2 regions of the Pseudoalteromonas sp. B160 genome follow, and region 1 is predicted to be linked to the other one. Evidence: predicted binding sites of a transcription regulator. Region 1 holds the regulator's gene; the other holds the start of a gene.
The links. The regulator MetJ, encoded in region 1, represses methionine synthesis genes. The targets are predictions, from matches to a motif close to TAGACGTCTAGACGTCTA.

Region 1 (7,770 bases):
CATTACGGTGTTACCAAGTGAAACTTGGCCATCGCCACCAATGACGACTTTATCGCCGCGACGTACACTTACAATAGTGGTCATGTTATTCCTCATCATCGAGTCGCAGGGGCGACTCGTTAAAAGCGATTGATGATGAGTTAATATGGGTTAATGGGCTAAAATCAAGTCCAATTCCAAATTCCGCAACCAGTTATTTTGCTACGCTTTAGTTTGTTTTTATCACTTTCGGCTAAACGTTTGGTTTTATAAGGACCTAAACGCACTTTATACCAGACACCGTTAGTGCCGGTTGTTTCACGAATTTCGGCGATTAATCCGGCAAATGCAATTTTAGCTTTTAAGGTTTCTGCTTGGCCATGGGTTCTGAACGAGCCGCATTGCATTACATAAGGGCCTTTTTGTTCAAGCTCTCTTACTTCAACTTGAATTTCATGCTCTTTGATTTCTTTTATGAATTCAGGAGGGCGTGGTTTAGGCAACTCTTGTTGCACTTTTGCAGGTGTTGGGTTTGCTTGTTGTTCAACCAGCTTTGGATCTGCATTGGTTTTGACATACCATAAACCAAAACTAAAACCGCCAACAAGTAGCACGGTAACCAGTACTAATAAAACGGGGAATGGTTTTTTCGGTGGCGCTGTTTTTTTGCTATTACGGTTGCCTGGTTTTTTATTAATAAAATCGTGTTGTGCCATGGTGGTATTGGGCTTCTAACCTTAAATCATATCTATTGGATCTACATCTAAGCTCCATCGCACCTTTTGCGCTAATTTACTGGTACTTAAGTAGTCTACCATTTGCGCGAGATATTGGTGTAATAGAGGGCGTTCGAGCGCTTGAATATGCAATTGAAAGCGATATTTCCCTGCAATTCGCTCGAGCGGTGCAGGGATCGGACCTAACAATTGTATACCAGTTAGACCTTGGACTGGAACTAAATCTGTTAAAAAATCGACCACTTGCTTTATGTTGTGACCTTCGGCGCGGACAATCGCCATATTAGTTATTGGTGGTAGCTGTGCGTCATCGCGCTCTTGCAGTGCAAAACGGGCGAAATCTTGATAACCATTATTGACTAAATCTTGTAATAAAGGATGCTCGGGAAAGTGAGTTTGCAATAATACATGACCAGGTTCGCCACTGCGCCCAGCACGGCCAGCCACCTGAGTAACCAATTGTGCTAAATGCTCTGTGGCGCGAAAGTCGCACGAGTACAAGCCGCCGTCGACATCAAGGATCAATACTAAGCTCACATCAGCAAAGTGATGACCTTTGGCAAGCATTTGGGTGCCAACTAAAATCCGTGCACCGCCTTGGTTTATATCGTCTAGGGCTTTTTCTAAACTGCCTTTACGACGCGTTGAGTCGCGGTCAATCCGGCTAATCGGGGTATCAGGAAACTCGGTTGTTAAAAACTCTTCTATTTGTTCGGTGCCTTTGCCGTTAGGAAATATTTGTGTACTACCACAGTCTGGACACTGATGCGGCACGCGTTCTTGTTCACCGCAGTGATGGCAAATCATCTGGCCGATGGCTTTGTGAAAAGTCGCACTAGTGCTGCAACGTGTGCACTCACTTAACCAACCACATTCATGGCAAATCAGGGTAGGCGAAAAACCGCGACGGTTTAAAAATACCATCACTTGTTTGCCTCGTTTTAAATGCTGACGCATAGTGGCAAGACTGGCATGAGCTATACCAGCTTGATCCGGCTGGCCTTTCATATCAATCAGCTGAAATTTATTGTCGGTACTGGTTTGCGCACGTTGTGTTAGGCTCAGTAGTTGGTATTTATTATGAATTGCCTTATGCAAGGTTTCGAGCGCCAGGGTTGCTGAGCCTAAGATCAGCGGTATTTTATGTTGAAAAGCGCGGTATGCGGCTAAATCACGGGCATGGTAACGTAAGGTATCTTGTTGTTTAAATGAACCGTCATGTTCTTCATCAACAATGATCATACCAAGCTTTAAAAATGGTAAAAAGATACTCGAACGTGTACCAATCACAATTGCGCAACTGGCTTTTTCACAAAAGCGCCAAGTTTGTAAGCGTTCGTTATCGGTCAGTGCTGAATGCCACAGCATAATCGGCGTATCAGGAAAGCGACGACGAAATCGATTAACCGTTTGTGGCGTAAGGCCAATTTCAGGCACTAGTACGAGTGCTTGTTCACCGCGTTTTAAAACCTCTTCAAGGCATTGTAAGTAAACCTCGGTTTTACCACTGCCAGTGACACCTTCTAGTAAAAAGCTATTGAAACCGACCGCTTGATTAATGGTGGTACAGGCTACTGCTTGCTCTTTATTTAGAGTCGGCTTAGTGCCTACGGTGGGAAGTTGTTGTTGCCATTGGTTGTCGTGTTCAATCGTTTGGCTGATCAGCTCCTTGTTAAGTAAGCTGTCGATAGTTTTTTTACTAAACCCCAGCGCTTTTAATTCTGTAAGTGATGATTTACCCGAATCTGCCAGTTGTTTGAGTAAGCTTAGTTGGCTCTTTGCTTTTAAAGACGGTAATTTAGCGCCTTTTTCAGTTAGTGCCACCATACTAATACTGCTTTTATCTGGGCACAGTCCTTGACGCAGCGCGCCAGGCAGGGCGATATGAATTGTTTCACCTAGTGGGTAGCAATAATAGCGCGCAGTAAAACGCAATAATTCGATATGTCGCTCTGATAAAACGGCTTCATTATCAATCACTTCAAGCACTGCTTTAAGTTTATTAACCGGCACATCGGTGTTGGTTTTTAGCGCCAGTACTACCGCAACTTTGCGCTGATTACCAAATGGCACCCATACCCGCGCACCGACTTTAGGCATCACCGATAAACCATCGAGTTGCTCTGGAATGCGATAATCAAAGGTGCGATGCAACGGTACTTTTATAGCAACTTCAACAAAACTCATAACAACCCAAACAAGAACGAATAAGGGAGTTAATGTACTAAAATTATGGCTGAAAACCTACCTGCAAATATCTTCTTTAAAACTTTTGTTCATTTTATTAGCAAAAACGACATTTAAAGCTTGTAGCAAGTGGGGTTGTTGCTTAGAATACGCGTCCTAAATAATTTGTTTTAACGACGTATGGTGCCAGACTCGGGTTTGGAGAGCGATGCGGCCTTAACTAGAGGTTTCTATGAAAGAAGGTATTCACCCTAAGTACGAAGTAATTTCAGCATCATGTTCATGTGGAAATAAATTCGAAACTCGTTCTACTCTGTGTAAAGACATTCACTTAGACGTATGTTCTGCGTGTCACCCGTTTTACACTGGTAAGCAAAAAAGTTTTAGACACAGGTGGCCGTGTTGATCGCTTTAACAAGCGTTTCGGTTCACTTAGCAGCAAGTAATTCTTGTTGTTTTGTCGGAAAAAGCACCTTAGGGTGCTTTTTTTTATGCCTGCTATTTATTAAAAACACCGCCTTTTAGTCTTTATTTCTTGCTCTAGTGCTCCAGCTTTACGCATTCATTATGTTGTGACTATTTCCCACTTTTATATCCAGTATAGCGAGTAAATAACAGACAAATAGTGATTTGTTGACTATATTGTCATTCTCGTTAAAGCGATAAATTAAACGTTTTTGTCGGTAAAGTTAGGTCTTTTGCGGTTAAATGTTGTTAACGTCTTACTTTGATGGTTTTTAGTCATAGGTCATTATTTTTGCTTTAAAGCGTTGCATAATGAGCATTTTAAGATGGGTTTTTTGATGCTTTGTGGCGTTTTTATAGCCGAAAATTGAAGCTTTTTTGCAAAAAATGCTGACAAAACGCATAAAATTAACGGATATAGCATATAACAGGATAGACCTGATATTGCTTGAATTTAATTATAATATAGGTATCGTTCCCTATAAGATATAAGAACTGCTTACTCTCACTTTCAACTTAACTTACTTGCAGGATAAAATCGCGTTATGTCAGACTTTCGTGAACAAGCTTTACATTACCATTCGCACCCCGTTCCAGGAAAAATTAGCGTTGAGCTTACAAAGCCAGCTGAAACCGTACAGGATCTTGCACTCGCATACAGCCTCGGTGTTGCAGAACCGGTACGTGAAATAGCTGCTGATCCCGCTAATGCCTACAAATACACCGGTAAAGGCAATATGGTTGCGGTTATTACTAACGGCACCGCTATTTTAGGTTTAGGTAACTTAGGTCCATTGGCTTCAAAACCGGTTATGGAAGGTAAAGCGTTATTATTTAAACGCTTTGCGGGTCTAGATTCGATAGATATTGAGGTGAAACACAATACCACCGAAGATTTCATCAATACAGTTGCTAACATCGCTGATACGTTTGGCGGTATTAACTTAGAAGACATTAAAGCGCCAGAGTGTTTTGAAATAGAAAAAGCATTGATCGAGCGTTGTAGTATTCCAGTGTTCCACGACGATCAACACGGTACCGCGATTGTAACGGCTGCTGGTATGATCAACGCACTTGAAGTACAAGGCAAAGAAATCGAAGATGCGATTATCGTTTGTTTAGGAGCCGGTGCCGCAGCGGTTGCGTGTATGGAGCTACTGATCAAGTGTGGTGCATTGCGTGAACATATTTACATGTTAGATCGTAAAGGCGTTATTCATACTCGTCGTGATGATTTAAACGAGTACAAACAGTTATTCGCTAACAATACAGATAAGCGCACACTGCAAGATGTTATTGCTGATGCCGATGTATTTGTTGGTGTATCTGGCCCGAATTTACTTTCTCCTGACGATCTTAAGCTAATGGCTGATCGACCTGTAGTGTTTGCCTGTTCAAACCCAGATCCAGAAATCTCACCAGTGCTTGCTCATGGTGCTCGCGATGATTTAATCATGGCAACGGGTCGTTCAGATTATCCAAACCAAGTTAACAACGTGCTGTGTTTCCCATTTATTTTCCGTGGTGCGCTAGATGTGCGTGCAAGCAAAATTAATGATGAAATGAAAATTGCTGCGGTTGATGCTATTCGTAGCATTGCTAAAGAACCAGTACCAGCGGAAGTATTAAAAGCGGCGGGTGTTGAGACACTTGAATTTGGTGCGCAGTATATTATTCCAAAACCGATGGATCCGCGTTTATTACCGCGCATTGCCAAAGCAGTAGCGCAAGCGGCAATTGATTCTGGTGTTGCACAAATTGATATGCCGGAAAACTACATGGAGTAGCTGCTTAGCTGCAATTGGTAATGGCACAATAATAAAAACCTCAGTAACTTACGTTACTGAGGTTTTTTTGTAGCCAATTCCTGGAAGCAGGAATATATACAAATGATAACTTAATCTTCGTTGAGTACAGGTACTTCGAGACCCATTTCAAGCATGATTTTTTTCACTTCTTCAGGCACTTTCTCTGGATTATCTTTACGTAAATCTTCATCGTTTGGCAGTGGTTGGCCAGTAAATGCGTGTAAAAATGCTTCACAAAGTAATTCGCTATTTGTTGCATGGCGAAGATTATTAATTTGACGACGAGTACGCTCATCAGTCAAAACTTTTAATACATTTAGCGGGATCGAAACGGTGATCTTTTTAACTTGTTCTGATTTTTTCCCGTGTTCTGCGTATGGGTGAATATATTCACCATTCCATTTAGCCATAGGATGTATCGTTGCCTCAGGTTGTTAATTGTTTGCGCGACCTTTTGCAGCGCAAAGATGGCGAAATTCTATCGTGTTAAAAAAGATAGTCAAATACTTGTTTTTTAGCCATCTAGCGGCTTAAATGTTTTTACTTCTAATCTTGCGGCTAAAACCGCATAAATGCTTTGACTTATTAAATTTGATCCTCTAACCTTTTAGACGTCTAAACATCCATTTAATTGTAGGTGACGGTATGAGTCAAAAGAATAAAGCAACCATTGCAGTACGCAATGGTATTGATGCAGATAAACATCACGGCGCGGTTGTGCCTCCCATTCATTTATCGACCACCTACTCATTTGCTGATTTTGATAAAAAGCGCCAATATGATTATGGCCGTAGCGGCAACCCAAACCGTGATTTACTCGCTGAAACGCTCGCTAAGCTTGAAGGTGGCGCTAAGGGGATTATCACTGCAACGGGCATGGCTGCGGTGCATTTAGCTACTCAGCTGCTAAACAGTGACGATACTTTAGTGATCCCACATGATTGCTATGGCGGTAGTTACCGCTTATTCACCTCACTTGAAAAGCGTGGCTTATTAAAGTTAGTGGTTTTAGATTTAACTAAATCTGAAAATCATCAAAAAATTCTTGAGATAAAACCAAAGCTAATTTGGATTGAAACACCGAGTAATCCTATTTTACGGTTAACTGATATTAAAGCGATCACCACGATTGCTAAGCAGTGCGGTGCATTGGTTGGTGCCGATAACACATTTTTATCACCTGCTTTGCAAAACCCAATTGAGTTTGGTGTTGATATTGTGGTGCATTCGACCACTAAATATATTAACGGTCACTCAGATGTTGTTGGTGGTGCGGTGATCGCCGCTACCCAAGAGTTGGGTGATGAGCTTGCTTGGTGGGCTAATAACATTGGCATTACCGGTGCCCCGTTTGATAGCTACTTAACGTTACGTGGTTTACGTACTTTGAATGTTCGTTTACGTCAGCATCAAGAAAATGCCTTTATTATTGCTCAATATCTAGAAAACTCCCCTTATGTAAGCCAAGTATATTACCCTGGATTAGTATCTCATCCACAGCATGAACTCGCTAAACAGCAGCAACGTGGTTTTGGTGGCATGGTAAGCTTTGATATCAAAGGTGATATTAATGATGCTGCAGAATTTTTGACCAGCTTAGAAGAATTTAGCTTAGCTGAGTCATTAGGTGGGGTTGAGAGTTTGATTTGTCACCCTGCAACTATGACCCACGCAGGTATGGAGGCAACTGCTCGTCTTGCTGCGGGAGTAGGTGATACCCTGATCCGTATTTCGGTGGGCATTGAAGATGTAAAAGATTTAATCGCTGACTTAGATCGTGTATTCAATAAAGTGAAACCAGGTCAAGCTCAGCACGGCGCAAAAGTAATCGCTTCCTCTGTTCAACAACAAGATGATGAGCAATCAAACTCATTTAAACTGACTCCTGCACATACGGCTTTGTGGTAATAAAAAATGGTAAATATAGTTCATAAATTTGGTGGTTCTAGCCTTAGTTCTGCAGAGCGTTATCAGGCCGTAGCAAATATTATTCTAGCCCATACGGAAGCCGGTGATTGTGTGGTGGTATCCGCAGCAGGTAAAACTACCAATACGTTAGTTACGTTATGGCATAGTTACCAGCAAGGTGATCAACAGGCAGTGAGTGATATTTTATTGCAGCTTGATAATCATCAACGTACTTTGATCGAGCAGTTATTGAGTCCAGCAGCGCGACATACGGCATTAAACGTATTAGAACAAGAGCTAGCCTTAATTGCACAGCAAACTCAACAGCAAAGCTTACAGGAAGCCGCATTGCTTGCTCACGGTGAAGTTTGGTCGGCACGATTATTGGCTAGCTATTTAAAACAGTTAAATGTTGCAGCTCAAGATGTTGATGCTCGTCAATTGTTTACCCTTAATGATGGGCAATTATTACATCAAAAAAATCAACAAGCCTGTGCCGAGTTAATTTCAGCCAATTGCATTAATATTGTTACCGGTTTTATAGCCGCTGATTGCCAAGCAAATACCGTTACTTTGGGGCGCAATGGCAGTGATTACAGCGCGACTTTGTTAAGCAGTTATTGTCATGCTAGTCAGGTATCAATTTGGACTGATACCCAAGGGGTGTTTAGTACCGACCCTCGTAA
Region 2 (7,770 bases), 1.2 Mb from region 1:
GGACGAAGAGTTACAACGCCAAGGTTTTAGCCCTGAACAAATAACTGAACTCACTTTATTTGCTCCCAAAGGCTGCGATAGTTGCACTGATGGCTACAAAGGTCGTGTGGGTATTTATGAAGTAATGCAGATTACTCCAGAAATAGCGCAAATCATTATGCGTGGCGGTAATTCACTAGAAATTGCTGAAGTATCGTTAAAGTCAGGCTTTAATAACTTGCGTTTATCAGGCCTCAGAAAAGCTGCCGCCGGTATGACTTCATTAGCCGAGATAAACCGAGTAACTAGTTTTTAAGATCCTAAAACCTAGCTTTCTAGGTTTTAGAGTTATAAATCGTAAACAATATGTATGAGAAGATGTTATGCCAACAGTTGTAAGCTGCCCAACGTGTAAAAACGAAGTCGAATGGTCAGAAAAAGTCCGCACCGCCCTTTTTGTTCAAAACGCTGTCAGTTAATTGATTTAGGCGAATGGTCGTTTGAAAACAATAAAATCTCTGCACCTATTACCTCTGCAGATGATTTAAGCCAAGATATGATTGAAGATATTGAAGCTATGCTTGCTAAAAACGACGATGATTTTTTCAAGTAAGCCTGAAGTAATTGAAAAATAGAAGCTAGGTTTTAGGTAGTAGCTAGGTTCTAGTATTCGAAGCTCGCAGCCCGTGGCGAGGTAAACTCGCTGCTACCAATATCTAGCCGCGGGTTTACCCCGCGCAAACTCCAATTAACTACTTTGCTGTTAACCAAGCTTCCAAACCAAAAACACCAACGCAAAGCCAACTAAATAAATCAGTCCTAACCAGCTCAAGCTTTGTATTACTTTGGAATGCTGAATACTTGGCACTGAGCGAACTAAGCTGAAGTTCAGCCATGCAAAAATCGGCGTGGTCAAAAATGCTAGCGTCATGGCAAAAGTAAGCATAGGGCCAAGGGCTGATTTAAAGAATAAGATCACCGCCATCCCCGCCAAAGATTGTACTATCAACCAGATATTTAAGCTGTGCTTACTTTGTTTAAAACCTAATAACTTGTGTGATTCGTTTAATGTGCGGGCGTAGCCATCAAGCACGGTTAAAGTTGTGCCAAACATACACAAAAACGCGATAATTGAAACTAATGGTCGTGCCCATTCACCTATGGTAAGGGCATACATATCAATAAGCTGTTTAGCAAATGCCACGCCGCCGAGCTCTATATTCGCGCTTTGCCCATATTGCACTAGCACACCAAGTGAAAAGAATACTAATGCCAGCCCTGCGGTTAACCAATAACCTAAATTAAAATCAAACAACCCCTGAGCCTTAGTCACGCTTTGCTGACTTTGCTTTTCTTTAAGCCACAATGAGCTTAATGCTGAGATTTCAATCGGTGCAGGCATCCAACCCATCAATGCCACCATAAAACCCAGCATAGCAAGTTCATAGGGAGATGGGCCAACGTAATCAGCAGGTGCCATTGGGCCGTTACTAAATGCAATAGCTAGGGCAATGACTGTTGCTAGTGTAAGTAGCCCCATAATAGCCTTTGCGACGTTATCGAGTGCTTTAAAGTGCCCGAGTAATAAAATGACTAAGCAAACGGCGAGGATCAACCAACACAGTAAAGTCACTGAAATAGCAATGGGTAAAGCGTAGTGTAATAAACTGGCCGTTAATAGCAACACACCAGCAGTATTGACCACCGCAGCAATAATATTTAACCCAATAAAACTATAAAAAAACCATGGGCCTTTACTTTGATAGCCTTCAACTAAGCTTTTTTTGTGGCTAGCGTGTACTCGATACCAAAGCGGAAAAACGGATACTTAAGCACGTTAACAACGAGGATTAACCAAAATAGCTGCCAGCCAAAAATAGCCCCTGCTTGCGTTGATGCCACTAAATGTGAGCCACCAATTGCAGCGGTCGCCATTAAAATACCAGGACCTAGTGCGTTTAAACGAGTTTGCCAAATTGATACTGCTGACTGCATCTGTGTACTTATTACTTATGGTTAATAATAAGCAAGTTACAGCGTTTTAATTAAGAAATAAAGAGTAAAGCGGAGGTTTAGAGGACTAGTCCTTTAGATGTAAATCGCTAGATCCTAGTTGCCTAAGATCTAGCGTCTTTATTATTTAACGTAGGTCCATTTCTTGAATAATTTCATGAGCAATTTCAGGTGTAGTGCTCACCGGTTTTTCATGTAAATTGGCTTTAATTTGGCCTTTACGATGCTTTAGTGCTGCATCGAGTTTTTTAGCCGCGTTTGCAATAGCTGGATAAAGAACTTCGTTCTCACCTTTAACGGATAAACGCGCGCCTTCGTATATGGTACTGATTTCTGCTTGGAGCTTATGATGCTCTTTTGAAAGAATGATATCTAGTGCGATCAGAGATGGAAAATGACTCGCAATTTTTGAAAATTTTTCGTTGATGTGCTCTCTAATAGAGTCAGTAACGTCAACATGGTGACCAGAAAGATTAATTTTCATAGGGTATCCTTTTTTATGTTACCTCATAACTAGTATTGGGGGCTATTTAGATTAACACAAGGCAGAAAAGCATAAATATGAAATTTATTTGTTATTACAGCTGATGTAGATCAATTTAGTCACATTAAATATGCAAAAGCCCGCGCATGGCGGGCTTTCAGCGTGACACTTAATTTGTATGTTAAGTATACGAACAACAGTAATCAGCAAAGTCAGTCACTTTTACTTGAAAGGTAACGTTAGCATCAACATTAAAAGACTCCCCTGCTGACATCGTTTGCCATTTCGTCTCACCAGGGAGTAATACATCCCACTGGCCGCCGTTTAATTCCATCAATTCTTTTTTGCTCGTAGCAAATTCAAACTCACCTAGGTTGCATAAAACCTAACGTTTTAGTGCTGCCATCAGCAAAAACCACGGTACGACTTGATACTTTACCGTCAAAATATACGTTCGCTGTTTTAACAACACTTACATTATCAAACTGAGACATCCTCACTCCTGTTCTTTGATTTATAATTTAACTGCGACCACATTGCCTTAAGGACGCATAGCATGCAAGTGTAGTGATGTGAAAAATACTCATGGGCATCTGATAGCTGACGGCTTAAAGCTTACAGCTCTGTATAAAAAAGCCCGCACTGCGTTTAACACAGTGCGGGCTTTTTACATTTTAACCTTTAAGGTTAAAACAATTCGTTTGCTTTGTTTACGATGTTTTCTACCGTGAAGCCAAAGTGCTCAAACAGCTCATTAGCTGGTGCTGACTCACCAAAGGTGGTCATACCTACTACAGCGCCGTTTAAACCTACGTATTTATACCAGTAGTCAGCAATACCTGCTTCTACGGCTACGCGGCGTGAAACTGCAGCTGGTAATACACTTTCTTTATAAGCAGCGTCTTGTACATCAAATACATCGGTCGATGGCATAGAGACAACACGTACTTTTTTACCTTGCTTACGCAGTTGCGCGGCTGAATCTTGTGCTAATTGCACCTCAGAGCCAGTTGCGATTAAGATAAGCTCAGGCTCGCCGTCACAGCTCAGCACATAACCACCTTTTTTCACGTCGCTTAATTGCTGCGCTGAGCGAGTTTGTTGCTCAAGGCCTTGGCGAGTAAAGATAAGTGATGTTGGACCATCTTGGCGTTCAATCGCTTGTTGCCATGCAATCGCAGACTCAACTTGGTCACACGGGCGCCAGTTAACTAAGTTTGGCGTTAAACGCATGCTAGCAATTTGCTCTACTGGTTGGTGAGTTGGACCATCTTCACCTAAACCGATTGAATCGTGGGTGTATACAAAAATGCTTGGCACTTTCATAAGTGCAGCCATACGAACAGCATTACGTGCATATTCCATAAACATTAGGAAAGTTGCGCCGTAAGGAATAAAACCTTTATGCAATGCAATACCATTCATAATCGCCGACATCCCAAACTCACGCACACCGTAATAGATGTAGTTACCGCTGGCATCATCGCGTGTTAAGCCTTTAGAGCCTTTCCAAAGAGTCAGGTTAGAACCGGCTAAATCAGCTGAGCCGCCCATAAATTCAGGCAGTAATGGACCAAATGCATTCAGTGCGTCTTGCGATGCCTTACGTGATGCTGGGTTTGCTGGATTTGCGTCTAGTTGCTCAATATATGCTTGTGATTTTTCAGCCCAATCTGCTGGCAACTCACTACTAGTACGGCGTTTAAATTCAGCAGCTAGTTCTGGGTGTGCAGCGGCGTACGCGGCAAATTTTTCATCCCAGTTAGCTTCAAGTTGTTTACCCTTTTCTTTGCCATCCCATTGTGCATAAATATCAGCTGGGATTTCAAATGCTTCACCAGTCCAACCAAGGAACTCGCGTGCTGCTTTGATTTCGTCTTCACCTAGTGGTGCGCCGTGACAATCATGGCTACCTGATTTATTTGGTGAACCATAACCGATAACTGTTTTACAACAAATTAGTGTTGGTTTGTCGGTGATGCTGCGTGCTTCTTCGATGGCTGCGCGGATAGCGTCTGAGTCATGGCCATCAACGTCACTTACTACATGCCAACCGTAGGCTTTAAAGCGTGCAGGTGTATCATCGCTAAACCAACCTTCAACTTCACCATCAATTGAAATACCGTTATCATCCCAAAACGCAACAAGCTTACCTAGGCCTAATGTGCCGGCAAGTGAACATGCTTCATGAGAAATACCTTCCATTAAGCAACCATCGCCTAAGAAAGTATATGTGTGGTGATCAACAATATCGTGACCTTCGCGGTTAAATTGCGCGGCTAATGCTTTTTCAGCAATCGCCATACCTACCGCGTTAGTGATCCCTTGACCAAGTGGGCCCGTAGTAGTCTCAATACCTGGCGCATACCCATATTCTGGGTGTCCTGGTGTTTTTGAATGCATTTGACGGAAGTTTTTAATTTCCTCAATTGGTAAATCATAACCACTTAAATGCAATAGAGAATAAATAAGCATTGAACCGTGGCCATTGGAAAGTATAAATCGATCTCTATCTACCCACTCTGGATTTGTTGGGTTGTGGTTTAGATAATCGCGCCATAGTACTTCTGCGATATCAGCCATGCCCATAGGGGCTCCAGGGTGGCCAGATTTGGCCTTTTGTACTGCGTCCATTGATAAGACGCGAATAGCATTTGCAAGTTCTTTGCGAGACGGCATGGATTCTCCTACCTTTACTGTATTTGCGCTGGTTATTGTGTGTATTCATTTGAAGATCCATTCTTACTTATTGTAGGGGCTGTATGCAATTAAAAACCTGATTAAATTGGGCATTATGAATTTTTTAAGAACAAAAAGTTATTAGTAATTTTATTTAGACGTCTAGGCGTAAAAAAACTATGCAACTATCGTTGTTTTAGATAAAATACGCCCCTAAATTTTTTAGCGCTCTTACCGACGTTTGTGAAGCGCAATATTTGTGAGCAAAGACAATGGCAAAACATTTATTTACTTCTGAATCTGTTTCTGAAGGTCATCCGGATAAAATCGCGGACCAAATCTCTGACGCGGTACTAGATGCCATCTTAGAACAAGATTCTCATGCCCGTGTTGCGTGTGAAACTTACGTAAAGACTGGTATGGTTATGGTTGGTGGTGAAATCACTACTAGCGCATGGGTTGATATCGAAGAAATCACACGTAAAACTGTACGTGAAATTGGCTACACTCATTCTGATATGGGTTTTGATGCAGACTCGTGTGCAATTTTAAACACGATTGGTAAGCAGTCTCCTGACATCAACCAAGGTGTTGACCGTACTAGCCCAGAAGAACAAGGCGCTGGCGACCAAGGCCTAATGTTTGGTTACGCATGTAACGAAACTGAAGTATTAATGCCTGCACCAATCACTTACTCACACCGTTTAGTGCAGCGTCAAGCGCAAGTACGTAAAAGCGGCGAGCTTAACTGGTTACGTCCTGATGCAAAATCACAAGTTACTTTTGCATATGAAAACGGCAAGCCAGTAGGTATTGACGCAGTGGTACTTTCTACTCAACACAGTGAAGACATTTCACAAAAAGATTTAGTAGAAGCTGTGATGGAAACAATCATCAAGCCAGTACTGCCTGCTGAGCTTATCACTAGTGCAACTAAGTTTTTCATTAACCCGACTGGCCGTTTTGTAATCGGTGGCCCAATGGGTGACTGTGGTCTTACTGGTCGTAAAATTATCGTTGATACCTATGGCGGCATGGCTCGTCATGGTGGCGGTGCATTCTCTGGTAAAGATCCATCAAAAGTTGACCGTTCAGCTGCGTACGCTGCACGTTACGTTGCTAAAAACATCGTTGCTGCGGGCCTTGCTGACAAATGTGAGCTACAAGTTTCTTACGCAATCGGTGTTGCAGAGCCAACGTCAATCAGTGTTGAAACATTTGGTACCAGCAAGCTTGAAGAATCACGTTTAATTGAATTGATTCGTGAACACTTTGACTTACGTCCATATGGCTTAATTAAAATGCTTGATCTTGAGCGCCCAATTTATCTACCAACTGCAACTTACGGGCATTTTGGTCGTGATGAATTCCCTTGGGAACGCACAGATAAAGCAGACGCACTTCGCGCAGCAGCTGGTCTTTAATATCAGCCTTTATGTAAATGTAGAAAAAGCGCCAATTGGCGCTTTTTTTTATGCCTGCTGATTATATTGTTGTAAATGCCTAGGTTATTGTCGCGAGGTAAACTCGCTGCTACCAGACATAGGCGCGGGTTTACCCCGCGCAATTAAAGCTAGGTTCTAGAAAGTGATACCAATCGTGTTAAGTTACTGACCATTTATAGCGACAGATAAATACAGTGATAACAAGGCGTAAATTTTGACATGTAGTTGTTCTACTTGAAAAAATTATAACGCAGTTAGCGCTTTATTTAGCTCGCTAGAATGGTTAAATATTTAAGTCGATTGGTATAACTAGGAGCTTGGGCGTGTTCGAAGCTTGTCGCTCAAAGCCAGTGACGTTTTACCTAACTTCCTAACCTATACCTATCAATGTAATTATCTTTTCATACCCAGCCACAGCCCATACAATAAATAACACTATCAGTGCTAATGTCACAGCCGCTGAAGCAATATCTTTCGCTCGCCCTGATAACACATGATATTCAACACCGACTCGATCTGTTAATGCTTCAATTGCTGAATTTAGCAACTCAACAATCAACAATAACAAAAAGCTGATTATAAGTATCACCCAGTGCTGTAATGATTGCGCTAGCCAAAATGATAATGGCAATAATACAAGCCCTAGCGCAAGCTCATTACGAAAGGCCGACTCTTCCTTAAATGCGGCTTTAAAACCTTTAATTGAGCATTTAGTTGCTTTTAAAATACGCCCAATTCCTATGCCGTTGGGTTTGTTTACTAAGTTAATTTCTGGTTTAGTCATTTTATGATCTTTAGCGTGTAAGTGTTGCTTATCGGGTGATGGGTAAAACCATTACCTTAATCCATGCCTTGAGTTAATAACTGCCAAGCTGTCGCCATATACTGGGTATATGCTTGCTCTGTCTGTGCATCAATTTCAACAAATTGCGATGGTGTTGTCGGTAAAAGCTGAGTTTTATCCCGCTCATTGACCCTATAATACTCATAAAGTGCCGATAAATCACCACGCCAAAGCTGCTCATTGTGACGTATTGTTTGAAAACCAAATACCCTTCGATCTGGCGCTGCATTAAATAATGATTGTCCCATGCTATAAAACTGAGTATTTGCTGGCGCAATTAAATCTAATAATGTTGGAGCGATATCCATATGGCTTGCCACTTGTTG

Region 2: the regulator MetJ is predicted to act here: its motif matches at 5,311-5,328, upstream of metK (methionine adenosyltransferase).

Annotation. Positions count from the first base shown of each region.
Region 1 covers NZ_JARLUX010000001.1:1,340,364-1,348,133, reverse strand. Annotated here, with positions in the region: gene hslV (ATP-dependent protease subunit HslV) at 1-84, opposite strand, end outside; gene P4S61_RS06260 (SPOR domain-containing protein) at 165-695, opposite strand; gene priA (primosomal protein N') at 717-2,903, opposite strand; partial or broken gene rpmE (50S ribosomal protein L31) at 3,136-3,349, shown strand; gene P4S61_RS06245 (malic enzyme-like NAD(P)-binding protein) at 3,914-5,155, shown strand; gene metJ (met regulon transcriptional regulator MetJ) at 5,266-5,586, opposite strand; gene metB (cystathionine gamma-synthase) at 5,822-7,084, shown strand; partial or broken gene metL (bifunctional aspartate kinase/homoserine dehydrogenase II) at 7,091-7,770, shown strand, end outside.
Region 2 covers NZ_JARLUX010000001.1:2,514,389-2,522,158, reverse strand. Annotated here, with positions in the region: gene pilB (type IV-A pilus assembly ATPase PilB) at 1-295, shown strand, start outside; partial or broken gene yacG (DNA gyrase inhibitor YacG) at 363-592, shown strand; partial or broken gene P4S61_RS11730 (NRAMP family divalent metal transporter) at 743-1,914, opposite strand; gene hpf (ribosome hibernation-promoting factor, HPF/YfiA family) at 2,120-2,476, opposite strand; partial or broken gene ppnP (pyrimidine/purine nucleoside phosphorylase) at 2,658-2,970, opposite strand; gene tkt (transketolase) at 3,164-5,155, opposite strand; gene metK (methionine adenosyltransferase) at 5,428-6,579, shown strand; gene P4S61_RS11705 (diacylglycerol kinase) at 6,971-7,384, opposite strand; gene P4S61_RS11700 (LTA synthase family protein) at 7,441-7,770, opposite strand, start outside.